3 regions of the Halomonas sp. NPDC076908 genome follow, and region 3 is predicted to be linked to each of the others. Evidence: predicted binding sites of a transcription regulator. Region 3 holds the regulator's gene; each other region holds the start of a gene.
The links. The regulator FNR, encoded in region 3, switches genes on or off when oxygen is low (the NO sensors DNR and NnrR bind a similar motif). The targets are predictions, from matches to a motif close to TTGATNTANATCAA.
Positions count from the first base shown of each region.

Region 1 (2,246 bases), on a different contig from region 3:
TTTCTGGCAAACCGGTTCCCCACACGGGCAATGTCGCTGAGAACGGTGTCCGCCATCGTTATCGTTATCTTTTTCTCAGTCTATACCGCGTCCGGCCTAGTGGCAGGTGGCAAGCTGTTTGAGAGTGCGTTCTCCGGGATTTATAACTTCGGTGATATGAGCAACTACGCCATGGGCGTCATGATCACACTAGGCGTGGTGCTTATTTACACCGTTGTCGGCGGTTTCCTGGCCGTGAGCATGACCGACTTCGTGCAAGGCTGCATCATGATGTTAGCGTTAATCATCATGCCTGCAGTTGTGCTGTTCGGCGAAGGTGGCGGCGGTTTCTCCCAAACGTCTCAGACCCTGAATGAAGTCGATCCCACGCTGTTATCCTGGACATCGGGACTCACCTTTATAGGGTGGCTGTCTGCGGTTACCTGGGGGCTGGGCTACTTCGGGCAGCCACATATCATTGTGCGCTTCATGGCTATCCGGTCACAGAAAGATGTTCCTGTTGCCCGCAACATTGGTATGGGCTGGATGCTTATTTCCCTGATTGGTGCCGTTTCACTGGGTATATTTGGCCGGGCCTACGCCATCCGTAATGGTTTAGATGTCCAGGATCCGGAAACAATCTTTATTATCCTAGCCAATTTGCTGTTCCACCCGCTGATCACTGGTTTCCTCTATGCGGCACTGCTTGCTGCGGTTATGAGTACCATTTCCAGTCAGTTGCTGGTGGCGTCATCATCACTGACAGAGGACTTCTATCGCCTGTTCCTGCACAAAAACGCAACTGAGCAACAGTCTGTGGCCGTAGGTCGTGTCTGTGTCGTGCTGGTGGGCATCGTTGCTGCCGTTATTGCCTCTAACGAAGACTCGCAGGTGTTGGGACTGGTGAGTAACGCTTGGGCAGGCTTTGGAGCGGCGTTCGGTCCGCTGATTATCCTATCACTGATGTGGTCGCGCACTAATGGTGCTGGCGCCATCGCGGGTATGGTGGTAGGTGCCGCCACCGTCATGATCTGGATTGCCTTGGGCTGGAACGGGGAATTCATGGGCGGTCCCGGGGTTTATGAAATCATTCCCGGATTCATCGCTTCCTTTATTGCCATTATGGTGGTGAGCAGCATTACTGCCGATGCTGGTGAATATCAGCATATCACCCGCTAACCCTCTATAACTTGATCGTAAACCTTCCCCGTGTCAGTGACACCGACACGGGGAGGTTTGTGCACTTCTCTTTGCCCCAGGTCAATAACGCTTCCCCCCTCCTAGATATACTGGCTACATGGTTCGCGACCACTTAAACCAACCATTAACGACGCGCTAACGAATCATGTTAACGGTCAGGAGCGATGCTATGCGCCACCTATCTTTCTGTACTCGATCTCTCCCTCTTCTACTCACTGCGGGGCTTACCGCTGCCACTTTGGCAGTCAGCAGCCAGGCATTTGCCTACGGTGCTGGTGACTTCTTTACCCGCGTGGGTGTCGCCAAAATCGCCCCTAAAAGCGACAACGGCTCACTGGCCAACGGTGCTCTGTCAGTAGATGTACAGGATGAAACCAATTTTGCCTTCACTTTAGGTTATCGCTTCCACGATAAAGTTGGCGTTGAGTTGCTGGCGGCGCTGCCGTTTGAACATGATATTCATTTGAACGGCGACAATATTGCCTCTACCAAACATCTACCACCTACGTTAACGCTGCAGTACTACCCACTAGGCGGCACTCAGTCGCGCGTTCAACCCTACGTTGGTGCAGGTATTAACTACACGCACTTTTCAGATGAAGAGCTGGCGATTGGCGATTTAGATCTAGACGACTCTTGGGGTGCAGCAGCCCAGTTGGGTATCGATTTATTAATCGATGATAACTGGGCGCTGAATGCCGCTGCCTGGTACATCGATATCGATACCGATGCTAGCGTTAATGGTGCCTCTGCAGGAACCGTGGAGATTGACCCGCTTGTTGTCATGGCGGGGCTTAGCTACCGCTTCTAAGTTATCCGCTGCTGAGTTTTCCATCACTATGTCGTACGCTGCTATGCCGACCACCACTAAGCGGCCCACCAGCTTGCATCAGCCAAAAAGCCTGCTCAGCGAGCAGGCTTTTTTGTTCCAACAATATTCAGTTTTCGATAACCGTTAGCTTTCTGTTACCAACTGGTCGACTCTCTCTACCGCCCGCACCACCAGTAATTGGTGATGCGCGAATACTTTTTCCTGCTGCAAATATGCCGCTACGGCGGGAGCTATC
Region 1 is NZ_JBNNIW010000012.1:39,090-41,335, reverse strand. It holds gene putP (sodium/proline symporter PutP) at 1-1,158, shown strand, start outside; gene ACQKE4_RS09130 (OmpW/AlkL family protein) at 1,349-1,990, shown strand; gene ACQKE4_RS09125 (YqcC family protein) at 2,135-2,246, opposite strand, start outside.
Region 1: ACQKE4_RS09130 (OmpW/AlkL family protein) is a predicted target of FNR. The motif match lies at 1,230-1,243, and genes of this name have one in related genera.

Region 2 (2,246 bases), on a different contig from region 3:
AAGCCTGCGTTGGTTGCGCCCGCTTTACCAATCGCCAGCGTGCCCACGGCGATACCACCCGGCATCTGCGCAATGGAGAGCAACGAATCCAAGCCTTTCAATGCTTTCGACTCTACCGGAACACCCAGCACCGGCAGCGGCGTTTGCGAAGCCACCATGCCCGGCAAATGGGCAGCGCCGCCAGCGCCCGCCACAATCACCTGCAGGCCTCGCTCAGAGGCGCTCTTAGCATAATCGAACAGCAGATCAGGTGTACGGTGCGCGGACACCACGCGGGTTTCATAAGGAACGCCCAGCCGCTCTAGCATCGCCACTGCGTGCTCCATGACCGGCCAATCAGACTTTGACCCCATGATCACGCCCACTTTGGGTGCGCTGTTCGACATGCAAAAACTCCTCGGCCAATGGCCTATTAAAGCAAACGCGTTTAACGAGCCGCACGCGACTCACCTGAAAATAAGAAGGCGAATAGTCTACCAGAGCCCGCTCGTTTACGGGCTTGGCATTCGTCGTGAAATTTTCATCAAATTAGGCATTGAAAAGCGCGCGACTTGGCGGCATTGTGTGATTGTCATTTCAGACTGATGGAGTCACATGAGTACGGCATACTCAACCGCTTACGCAGAAACGCTGGATCCTCCGCGAAGCAGCCCTGACCTCGACGTCAGGGATTTAGAAAAACGTACGCGCCTAATGCGTATTATTACCCGTCTGATTGCTATTTCAGACCTAGGAAGTCGTGATATCGCCCGCCGGGCGGGTCTTCCAGTGCAAAAGGTCAGCGACCTGCTCGCCGGAAGGCTCGAGCACCTCAACATTGATGAACTCAATGTACTGCGTCGCACCTTAGAGCTGGAGGCGCCATAGCAACAGCGACTACATCAGAATCTACTCCCTTTTTCGATACAGGCTGGCCCATTGGGTCAGCCTGTTTTTATTTGTCACGCTTAATAGGGCGTCTTTCATGAAAACAATTAGTTAGCGCTTTAAGATTAAGGGAGCATTAAGAAAAGCGCGCTAACTCATTGACGAGAATCAACTTTCCCCTTCAACTTAAGGCGTAATCTTAGCGTACCCCGACCATTCGCCCCTGCGAATGACGTTTTACCCGCTAAGGAGGCGCTATGGACGCCATACGCCGCTCGCTACTCGGCCAGCTGGCCCGCTTAAGCGCAGGCGCTGCACTGGTACCCTTTTCTAGCCTTGCCCAAGCAGGCATTAATCAACAGCCTGCCCGTCGCGAAGGTGATCCCACAAAGCGCTACGGCATGTTGATTGATCTTCGCCAGTGCATCGGCTGCCAGGCTTGTACGGTGTCGTGTCATATCGAGAACGCCGCACCGCTTGGCCAATTTCGCACCACGGTTTCCCAGTACGAAGTTCAGCACCAGGAGAGCGGTGAGCTGGCCACGTTTATGCTGCCACGCCTGTGTAACCACTGCGAAAACCCACCCTGCGTGCCCGTTTGCCCCGTTGAAGCTACCTACCAACAGCAGGATGGCATCGTTGTGGTTGATAGCGACCGCTGCGTGGGCTGCGCTTATTGCGTTAACGCCTGCCCTTACGACGCCCGCTTTATTAACGAGCGCACCCAAACCGCCGACAAGTGCACGTTCTGCGCGCATCGTTTAGAGGCAGGGCTACTGCCCGCCTGTGTTGAAAGCTGTGTTGGAGGTGCGCGGATTATTGGTGATATGCGCAATCCTGACAGCCAAATCAGCCGCATGATTCAAGAGCACCGTGATGCGCTGATGGTACTTCAGCCAGAAAAAAACACGCTTCCCCAAGTGTTCTACCTCGGGATGGATGAACGCTTCACCACACGCCCCGTGGCGGAACCCGTGGCGCTTGAAGTGTTTGACCCCCACGGCCAGGAGATGGGCTATGAATTCCACCATTGAACTGCTCGCCCCGCGTTATGACATTGCCTGGTACCCCTGGGCGGTACAGTACTTTTTTATGATCGCGATCTCCTACGCAAGTTTGTGGCTCGCTGCCCCAGCATTAATATTCGGCAAAAAAGCGTGGTTGCCTACGGCACGTCTGGCGCTCATCGCCTGCGTTAGTACGACGCTGGTAGCACCGGTAGCCTTGTTGGCAGATTTACACCAGCCGCTGCGCTTCTGGCACTTCTACGCCTACGCCAACACCCACTCGTGGATGTCGATTGGCAGCGTGGTGCTACCAATTTACCTGATCAGTGTTCTAGGCCTTGCCTGGCTGGCCTGGCGCCCTGCATTGCAAGC
Region 2 is NZ_JBNNIW010000009.1:119,211-121,456, forward strand. It holds gene purE (5-(carboxyamino)imidazole ribonucleotide mutase) at 1-386, opposite strand, end outside; gene ACQKE4_RS07560 (XRE family transcriptional regulator) at 595-867, shown strand; gene dsrO (sulfate reduction electron transfer complex DsrMKJOP subunit DsrO) at 1,125-1,901, shown strand; gene nrfD (NrfD/PsrC family molybdoenzyme membrane anchor subunit) at 1,885-2,246, shown strand, end outside.
Region 2: dsrO (sulfate reduction electron transfer complex DsrMKJOP subunit DsrO) is a predicted target of FNR. The motif match lies at 1,026-1,039, and genes of this name have one in related genera.

Region 3 (2,246 bases):
CAATTTCCAGGGCTACTCAAGCCATGCCCAGTGCGACTTAATCGGCCTTGGCGTATCAGCTATCTCACGGGTTGGCGATGTCTATGCGCAGAACCCAAGCGACCTTGCCCGCTATGAGGCGGCACTGGATCAAGGCCAGTTAGCCACTGTAAAGGGGCTGCGCTTAACCGAAGACGACTTGATTCGTCGGGACGTTATTGAGCGACTGATGTGCGATATGCGCATCGACCTGGCCGCCGTCAGTGAACGCTGGAATATTGATGCACCGCGTTACTTTGCGGCTGCCCTTGAGCGTCTGCAGAGCGCCGAGAAAGATGGCCTGTTAACCCGAAGTGGCGACCAGCTTAGCGCAACGCCCATAGGGCGGCTGCTCATTCGCCATTTAGCCATGGCGTTCGATGCCCATCTACCTGGGCAAACAGGGCAGCGCTACTCTAAGATTGTTTAATCAACTTGTCGCTAGGGTGCGAAAGCTCCCATACTAGTTGCGGTCCGTATAATATCAGCGTAACTAACGCAAGGAGCAAAGCATGTTGGAACCTATGAGCCATCGCCGCTCGCTACCGCACGAAGCTCGCTGCCAAACCTGCAGTCTGAGTTCACTTTGCCTGCCGCTTGCCCTTGAGCTGGACGATATGGGCCAGTTCGATGCTATTATTCGACGACGCTCACCGCTGAAAAAAGGTGAGCCACTGTTTCGGCAAGGCGACACCTTCACCAGCGTTTACGCCGTTCGTTCGGGCAGCTTGAAACAGATGACCGCCGAAGGTAACGGCAGCGAGCAGCTAACCAACTTCTATCTACCCAGTGAACTGGTGGGGCTAGATGGTATCGATGAAGAGCAGTACCCCGGTAGCGTGATCGCCCTGGAGACAACCACCGTCTGCGAGATCCCGTTTGATCGCTTGGATTTACTCTCGGAAGAGCTCCCCGAACTGCGCGGACAGCTGTATCGCAGTATGAGCAAGGAGTTACGTGATGATCGCCGCATGATGCGCCTGCTATCGCGCAAAACCGCCGACCAGCGCCTGGCCACCTTTTTGATCACGCTGTCGGATCGCTTTCGCCACCGGGGCTACTCGCCTTATAGCTTTCGACTCTCCATGCCCAGAGCCGACATCGGTAATTACCTTGGCTTAGCTGTGGAAACGGTCAGCCGTATTTTAAGCCGCTTCCAGCAGCAGAGCGTGGTGGCGGTTTCAGGTAGAGAGGTCAATATTCTCGATATGCCGCGTTTAATCACCCTCGCCGAAGAAGAAGAGCAAACGGTTAGCTGATATTAAAGGCGTTAATGCGCCCAGCTAACAGCTCAGCCTGCTTCGTTTCCAAGCCTGCAAAATCAAACAGGCTGCGATCCGCCAACTGCGAAGGTGCAATATTAGTGACGGCTTTAAACATGCTTTCCAAACGGCCAGGGAATTTCTTGTCCCATTCGGCGAGCATCTCCTTCACTACCTGACGCTGCATATTAGGTTGTGAACCGCATAAGTTGCAGGGAATGATCGGAAACTGCATCAGCCGCGAAAACTCTGCAATATCTGACTCTTTACAGTACGCCAGTGGCCGAATGACGATGTTTTTACCATCATCGGATAAAAGCTTGGGGGGCATGGCTTTCAAGCTACCACCAAAGAACATATTCAAAAAAAGTGTTTCAAGAATATCTTCCCGGTGATGGCCCAAGGCTATCTTATTGGCGCCAATCTCTTCGGCAAAACCATATAGCGAGCCGCGCCGCAGGCGTGAACAAAGCGCGCAGGTGGTTTTGCCTTCTGGGGTTTTCTCCTTCACTACCGAGTAGGTATCACGCTCGACAATGTGATACTCCACGCCCTGCTTATCCAGATACGCTGGCAGCACATGCTCTGGGAATCCCGGCTGCTTTTGATCCAAGTTGACGGCTACCAGCGAAAAATTGACCGGCGCATTGCGCTGCAAATTGCGCAAAATCTCCAGCATGGTATAGCTGTCCTTGCCACCGGAAAGGCACACCATCACCCGATCACCTTCGTTAATCATCTGGTAATCAATAATCGCGTTGCCCACTTCTCGGCGCAGGCGCTTCTGTAGCTTATTAAACTCACGCTTCTGCTTGGCATCAGCCTGCTCTGATAGATCTTGGACAGTATCAACGGGGGCTGCCTCAACAGGATCCAAGCCAGTAGCATCAAAATGAGCGGGGTCGAAATGATCAAGAGATTGCATGATATAAGCACTGCCGATGAAATGGTGAAAAGCGCTAGAAA
Region 3 is NZ_JBNNIW010000015.1:39,765-42,010, reverse strand. It holds gene hemN (oxygen-independent coproporphyrinogen III oxidase) at 1-448, shown strand, start outside; gene fnr (fumarate/nitrate reduction transcriptional regulator Fnr) at 531-1,277, shown strand; gene ttcA (tRNA 2-thiocytidine(32) synthetase TtcA) at 1,270-2,205, opposite strand.